2 regions of the Mixta mediterraneensis genome follow, and region 1 is predicted to be linked to the other one. Evidence: predicted binding sites of a transcription regulator. Region 1 holds the regulator's gene; the other holds the start of a gene.
What was found. The regulator ArgR, encoded in region 1, controls arginine synthesis, uptake and breakdown. The targets are predictions, from matches to a motif close to ANTGAATAAAAATACANT.

Region 1 (4,005 bases):
GATAACTGAAAGCAGGCTCATTGTAGCGAGGGTTGTTTTGATTTTCATAATTCGTCTCCTTATTACAATCAACAACCTGCGGATTTCGAAGGTAAAGCGGGTCGTCGATGTTTACCAGGCGCCATGCGCCGGATCGGTTAATTATTTATACAGCTCAGCGGTTACGTGGTAAGTGTCGTCCTGATTATTCTCGATGACGCGGTAGTGGCTGGCCCCTTGCGCATCGGCTTTCTGAGAAAGCACTTCATGAATATTTGTCTGATCGCCTTCGCGACCACTGACGCTGATAGTCTGATTCATGGGTTGCAGATTCATTTTCTGCGCCTGTGTATTGGTAACCAGGCTGGCGGCGCTGGCACCAAATGAAACAACGGAAGCCAGGCTCAGTACGGCAAAAATCAATTTAGTTTTCATGGGCATTCTCCTGAAATTTGGTATCGGCAACCCGAAGTGCATGCGTGCGCTTCAAAAAGGCCGCCAGTTACCAGTTATCGGGTTCATTTAAACTTAGTTATACAGTTTGGCAGTCGCGTGATAGTTACCGTTGTTATAAGCCTCAATGACGCGATAGGCTTTTGCGCCTTGCTGATCGGCTTTATCACTCAACTTCTGATTAATATCCATTGGTGAGCCAGCTATACCGCTAACACTCACGGTGCCTACAGGTTGCATATTTTGCGCCTGGGCAGCATTGATAGAATCTGCTGCAACAGCACCGAATGACAATGCAGACAGAATGCTCAGGGTGGCGATAGTCGTTTTAACGTTCATTTATATATCCTCGTCGTCTGTTTTTATCTTTTAGTTGGTGTGATTTGCATCACGAAAATAAGTATATAACTAATAACGTCAGAAATTAATACTCTGCTAATAATGTTTTTTTGTGATTCTTTAACCTTATAGCTGGTTTTAATAACCGGACGTTATAAAAACCGGTGATAAAGTGACCATTAGTAGTTATTTTGATGTTAAAACAGTGACATACGTCACTTTATCTTTTTGTGCGAAAAATCCAGGTGGATATAGCTGGTAATTGTTTTTTGCCTGACAGAAGAAGCTAATTCTAGCATTTAAACCAGTGCAATATATCGATGATGGTAGAGTTTACCAAAAGGTATGACCAATATTTTACTTTTCAACACGAATGAGGGATGTGAAGTAAACCGTTGAATTTAAGCGGAAAAAGGCTGCTTTTTTCTGACGGATGCGAAGAGGGATAAAGCGTAACCGGCAGGTTAACTGCCGGTAGCCAAAGCGGGATTTATAGCTCTTGTTCGAATAAAACCAGAATAGCGTCGTACAGCTGCTTAACCGCAAAGGTCCGTGCGGGCGTAATGAAAATGGTGTCATCACCCGCAATGGTGCCAAGGATGCCTTCTGATTTTCCCAGCGAATCCAGCAGGCGCGCAATTAATTGCGCCGCGCCGGGACTGGTATGAATCACTATCAATGCATCGTTGTAATCAATGTCCAGCACCAAATTTTTCAGCGGGCTGGTCGTGGTTGGCACACCTAATTCAGCGGGTAAACAGTAAACCATCTCCATTTTGGCGTTACGGGTTCGCACTGCGCCAAATTTGGTCAGCATACGAGAAACCTTGGACTGGTTGATATTCTCGAAGCCTTCATCCTGCAATGCCTGAACAATTTCACCTTGGGAACTGAATTTTTCTTCTTTTAATAAAGCTTTGAACGCTTTGATCAGATCGTCTTGTTTTGATGGGTTTCGCATAGGCATCCAATAAAAAAGGGGAATAACCGGGATTCGGCCCACGGCATAACGATTATTATGCATAATAATGAATGGTTATGCAATTGATTGAAAATCGAGCAGGAGAAGCCGATTAGCGGGCGGGAATAATAGCAAAGAATAATGAGCAGACCAAAAAGTCTGCCTGGGTACGCATCGGGGCAAAGGTTGTAAAATTGTTATACTATAGGAGATGCAACAACAGATAACGAATATAGCTGTTCTCTGTCTGCAGACGGCAAAAAAATTGCCGGTCATTCAGGAATAAGATGATAAGTAAGGATAGAATCCAGCGCTTAAGCGCGTCATTACGTAAAATAAGCGCGGATAATTGTCATCGCCTGAGCAGTTGATTAAGGTCTGACACAGATGGAATTTCGGCTCTTCTCTGCCCACCTTAATAAGGAGTTAAGAATGAAAGTTGCCGTTCTCGGTGCTGCTGGCGGTATTGGCCAGGCGCTTGCACTTTTACTCAAAACGCAGCTTCCTGCAGGTTCAGAACTTTCTCTCTATGATATTGCCCCGGTAACGCCGGGCGTCGCGGTCGATCTCAGTCATATCCCTACCGCTGTGAAAATTCAGGGATTTAGCGGCGAAGATGCCACGCCTGCGCTACAGGGCGCCGATGTGGTATTGATGTCGGCTGGCGTAGCGCGTAAACCCGGCATGGACCGCGCCGACCTGTTTAATGTGAATGCCGGCATTGTGCGTAATCTGATTGACCAGGTTGCCCGCACGGCACCAAAAGCGCTGATCGGTGTGATCACTAACCCGGTTAATACCACCGTGGCGATTGCTGCGGAAGTTCTGAAAAAACATGGCGTCTACGATAAAAATCGTCTGTTTGGCGTTACCACACTGGATATTATTCGCGCTAATACTTTTGTGGCTGAACTGAAAGGCAAGTCGCCGGATGAGATTGAAGTACCGGTGATTGGCGGCCATTCAGGTGTGACCATCCTGCCGCTGCTTTCTCAGGTTAAAGGCATCAGCTTTAGCGATCAGGAAGTCGCGGATTTAACCAAACGTATTCAGAACGCCGGGACTGAAGTGGTGGAAGCCAAAGCAGGTGGCGGTTCAGCGACATTATCGATGGGGCAGGCTGCGGCACGTTTTGGTTTATCGCTGGTGCGGGCGTTACAGGGTGATGCCAACGTGGTGGAATGTGCTTATGTGGAAGGAGAGGGCGAATATGCACGCTTCTTCTCGCAACCGTTGTTGCTGGGCAAAAATGGCGTTGTAGAACGCAAATCGCCTGGTACATTAAGCACTTTTGAGCAGCAGGCTCTGCATAACATGCTTGAGACGCTGAAGAAAGATATTGTGCAGGGCGAAGAGTTTGTGAAGCAGTAAGCGAAAGGTAAACGGTAAAGCGCCCGGCATGTCCGGGCGCTGTCGTTTTGTTTACAGGCCGCCCGATTTAAAGGTGCGCGTAGCGGGCGTGCCGTTAGTTGCAGGCGCTTTCTTACCCAGCGTTTCCATACGCATCTGGAACGGGGGGAAGGGCATTTCAATGCCGTGTTGGTCAAAGCCTTGCAGAATCAGCTGATGCAGTTCATGACGTAGCGGCATACGGTGTCCCATTTCCGCCGCGTGAATACGCAGCTCAAATAGCTGTATCCCTTGTTGTAAATCAACCAGAAATGCTTCCGGCGGCGGGGTATCTAACACATAGCTGCAACGCTCAGCGGCCTGCTTCAGAATATTCGTCACTTCTTCACTATTCACTTTAGCGGGTGCCGGAATAGACAGTACCACGCGCGTGACCGAATCTGACAATGACCAGTTAACAAACTGCTCGGTGATAAACGCCTTGTTCGGCACGATAATCTCTTTGCGGTCCCAGTCCGTAATGGTAGTGGCACGGGTATTGATTTTGGTAATGCTGCCCGTGAGATCCCGGATAGTAACGGTATCGCCGATACGAATCGGTTTCTCAAACAGAATAATCAGGCCAGAGATAAAATTGGCAAAGATCTCTTGCAAACCAAAGCCTAAACCTACACCCAACGCAGCTACCAGCCATTGCAGTTTCGCCCATTCAATGCCAATCAGCGAGAAACCGAGCAGTCCACCGATCAGCAGCAACAAATATTTCGTCAGCGTGGTAATGGCATAACCGGTGCCGGGCGTTAAATCGAGGTGCTGGAGCAGCGCCAGTTCCAGCAGCGCGGGCATATTGCGTACCAGCTGAGTGGTAATGATAAACACCAGAATCGCAATCAACACCGAGCCAAGCGTAATCGGTTGTATGC
Region 2 (4,005 bases), on a different contig from region 1:
TACATCGGTGGTAATTTCATCGATGCGCGGCAGCGGATGCAGCACTTTCATGTTGTCGCGCGCACCGGCTAAATCAGCCGCGCGCAGGATAAATTGCGCTTTGACGTTGGCGTACTCAGAGGGATCGAGACGCTCTTTCTGCACGCGCGTCATGTAAAGAATATCCAGCTCTGGCATCACCTCTTCAAAACTGTCGTGACGCGACCAGGCAATATTTTGCTCATCCAGCATGTCGGTGATGTAACCCGGCATTGCCAGCGCATCGGGGGCGATAAAGAAGAAACGGTTGCCATCAAACTTAGCCAGCGCTTGCGTCAGCGAATGCACGGTGCGGCCATATTTCAGGTCGCCGACCATCGCTATATTGAGATTGTCGAGGCGGCTTTGGGTTTCGCGGATAGTGAACAGATCGAGCAGGGTTTGTGTCGGATGCTGATTCGCGCCATCGCCCGCATTCAGAATCGGGATACCACCGGCGAATTCCGTTGCCAGACGCGCCGCGCCCTCCTGCGGATGACGCATCACAATTGCATCAACATAAGTGCTTACGACGGAAATGGTATCTGCCAGCGTTTCGCCTTTTTTGCCCAGCGAGGTATTACTGCCGTCAGCAAAACCGACGACTGAGGCGCCAAGACGATGGATAGCGGTTTCAAATGACAGGCGAGTACGTGTTGAGGCTTCAAAGAAGCAGCTGGCGATGACGTTGTGCTTCAACAGTTCCGGCTGCGGATGAGCTTTGAGCTGTGCAGCGGTATGCAGCACCCGTTCCAGCTCGTCGCGACTGAGATCGTTGATTGAAATAATGTGTTTGCGATATAGCGGGTTAGCCATAACTCTCTCCTCGGTGCTGCCGGATTACGGACAAAAAAAAGCCCCTGCTGAAGGGGCTTTTTTAAGATCGGGTCGATGACGGAAAGAAACAGATGCGCCGCCTGCTGTCAGGCGAAATGGCGCGTTAAATTGTCCGCTGCACTGTTGCATGTTTCCTCCGGCAAATTGTGGCGCATTATACGCCATCAGTGATTTGCTTCAAGGGTAAATCACACCCACCGAAAACGTTTGCTTGCCGCTAATCAGCGCTGACCGAGTGTCGCCACCATTACCGCTTTAATGGTATGCATACGGTTTTCCGCCTGATCAAAAACGAGGCTGTGCGCTGATTCAAACACCTCATTGCTGACTTCCATACCGTTATGCAAACCGTATTGCTCCGCCATCTGGCGGCCCAGCGTGGTTTGATCATCATGAAAAGCGGGCAGGCAATGCAGGAATTTAACCTGTGGATTGCCGGTCAGCGCCAGCATCTCGCTGTTGACCTGGTAACCGCGCAGCAGGGCGATACGCTCTTCCCACACCGCTTTGGCTTCCCCCATCGATACCCACACATCGGTATAGATAAAGTCCGCGCCCTGCACGCCTTCGGCAATATTTTCGGTTAGTGTGATTTTGCCACCGGTTTGCTGGGCTAGCTGACGGCAGTGCACCACCAGCTCGTCTTGCGGCCAGCAGCCTTTCGGCGCCACTAAACGCAGATCTAACCCCGTCAGCGCTGCCGCTTCCAGCATCGTATTGCCCATGTTATTGCGTGCATCGCCAACATACACCAGCGTCATCTCACTGCGCTTTTTCCCGGGCAGATGTTCCTGCATCGTCAGTAAATCAGCAAGTAATTGCGTGGGGTGAAACTCGGTGGTTAAGCCGTTCCACACCGGCACGCCGGCGTATTCTGCCAGTGTCTCAACCAGTTGCTGGCCGTATCCACGATACTGAATGCCGTCATACATCCGGCCCAGCACGCGCGCGGTGTCTTTCATCGACTCTTTATGCCCAATCTGGCTGCCGCTTGGGCCGAGATAGGTCACGTTAGCACCCTGATCGTAAGCGGCAACTTCGAAAGAGCATCGGGTACGGGTTGAGTCTTTTTCGAAGATGAGCGCAATGTTTTTGCCTTTCAGATACTGCGTTTCGCACGCACTTTTTTTAGCGCTTTTTAATTCAGCGGAAAGGGTAAGCAAATAATCAATTTCGGCGGGGGAAAAATCCAACAGCCTGAGGAAATGGCGTTGATAAAGCTGACTCATACAGCGCTCCATGTAACCAGTCTAAATGAATTAAAATTCAATCTAACCGTATGAATATGCATTTTCAACCCCGGCGTGAATAAACTTTTCGTTTTGTGTAGTGGCGCGCCGGGCAGTGTGGGAAAATAATTGTTTATTGCCGAACTCAGAGAGGACATCGCCATGGCATATGAAGCATTGTTGGAAGAGCAGCGTGAAGAGACGCGCCTGATCATTGAAGAGCTGCTGGAGGATGGCAGCGATCCCGACGCGCTCTATACCATTGAGCACCATCTCTCGTGCAACAACTTTGACTCGCTGGAGAAAGCGGCCGTTGACGCTTTCAAGCTGGGCTACGAAGTGACCGAGCCGGAAGAATTAGAACTGGAGGATGGCACCACGGTGATGTGCGTGGATATTCTCAGCGAAGCCGCGTTGAACCCAGAGTTGATCGACGCGCAGGTTGAGCAACTGGTCAATCTGGTGGGTAAATACAACGTTGATTATGACGGTTGGGGCACGTATTTCGAAGATCCCGATGCTGAAGATGAGGACGATGACGAAGCTATCGACGACGATGAAGATACCGGTATTCGCCATTAATTTCTAAAGGGCGGAGCTGCTCCGCCTTCCTCTTTGCTACCACGTTTTGATTCGATGAACTACGCACTTTTACTTGAACCTGTTTACCAGTTTCTCCACTGCCGCACGCCACAAGCCTGGATTGACGAAGCGCGCAAGCCGGAGAACCTGACGCTGTTACTGACCGACCATCTGGTATGCGAACTTAAAGCGGCGCAGACTGCGGTTTGGCTAATTCGTAAATATGTGGCTGACCAGCCGAGTGGTGAAGCTATTCGCGCCTGGCTGAAGCCTTATGAGGATTTTATCTTCCGGGAGGAGGACGACAGCGACTTTATCAATGCCCACAAAAATCTGTCGAAAAGCATTATTGTTCGCAATGCATTGCCATGGACGGACGAACTGGTTGAAAAAATGGTGCTGCTGATCAAAGAAGAGCTGCATCACTTTTATCAGGTTTGGGAAATTATGCAGACGCGCGGGCTGGTTTATCAGAAAATAACGTCAAGCCGCTATGCCAGATCATTGCTGCGTGAAGTGACCACACACGAGCCGGATACGCTGGTGGATAAGTTGATCTGTGGCGCGTATATCGAAGCGCGATCCTGCGAACGTTTCGCTAGCTTAGCGCCTTATCTGGATAGTGAGCTGGAGAAGTTCTATATCTCACTACTGCGCTCGGAAGCGCGTCATTATCAGGATTACCTGACGCTGGCAGCGCAAATTTCACCGACAGACATTGCGCCAAGAGTACAGGCGATTGGCGCAACGGAAGGGCGGTTAATCAGCGAGCCAGACAGCGAGCTGCGTTTTCATAGCGGCGTACCCGCATTCTGAGTCCTTTTCCTCACCTGAAAACCGGTGAGGAAAAACATCACAGCACTTTTAACATCCGGACTTCGCAATCGACATGACCGGTGCAGCCCATAGCCGTATCAATCAGCTCAAAGCCCAGTGATTCATATAATTTAATCGCCCGTGTCAGGCTGGCGGTGGTTTCGAGATAGCAGCGACGAAAGCCGCGCTGACGCGCATGTTCCATGGCGCAGACCGCCAGTTTACGCGCTAAACCCAAACCGCGCACTTCCGGCAGGAAATACATCTTCTGCAGTTCACAAATATCTGGCGCGCTACAGGACAGAGCCGCCACGCCGCCACCGCCCATCACTTTACCCTGATGTTCGACGATCCAGTAGGCGCTGTCTTTGGCGCTGTAAACTTCAAATAACCGATCAAGATCGGGATCGGAAACGGTATACCCTTTGTCGGCAGTCAGGCCGAACTCAGCAGATACATCACGGATCACCTGAGCGATATGCGGATTATCGACGGCCATAATTGGACGTACCTGAAGATCAAG

Region 2: the regulator ArgR is predicted to act here: its motif matches at 2,109-2,126, upstream of argF (ornithine carbamoyltransferase).

Annotation. Positions count from the first base shown of each region.
Region 1 covers NZ_JASUAZ010000033.1:191-4,195, forward strand. Annotated here, with positions in the region: partial or broken gene QRY16_RS16135 (YdgH/BhsA/McbA-like domain containing protein) at 1-48, opposite strand, end outside; gene QRY16_RS16140 (YdgH/BhsA/McbA-like domain containing protein) at 142-414, opposite strand; gene yhcN (peroxide/acid stress response protein YhcN) at 508-771, opposite strand; gene argR (transcriptional regulator ArgR) at 1,262-1,732, opposite strand; gene mdh (malate dehydrogenase) at 2,165-3,103, shown strand; gene mscM (miniconductance mechanosensitive channel MscM) at 3,155-4,005, opposite strand, start outside.
Region 2 covers NZ_JASUAZ010000002.1:262,541-266,545, forward strand. Annotated here, with positions in the region: gene pyrB (aspartate carbamoyltransferase) at 1-834, opposite strand, end outside; gene argF (ornithine carbamoyltransferase) at 1,077-2,084, opposite strand; gene rraB (ribonuclease E inhibitor RraB) at 2,247-2,666, shown strand; gene miaE (tRNA isopentenyl-2-thiomethyl-A-37 hydroxylase MiaE) at 2,721-3,482, shown strand; gene QRY16_RS02990 (GNAT family N-acetyltransferase) at 3,520-4,005, opposite strand, start outside.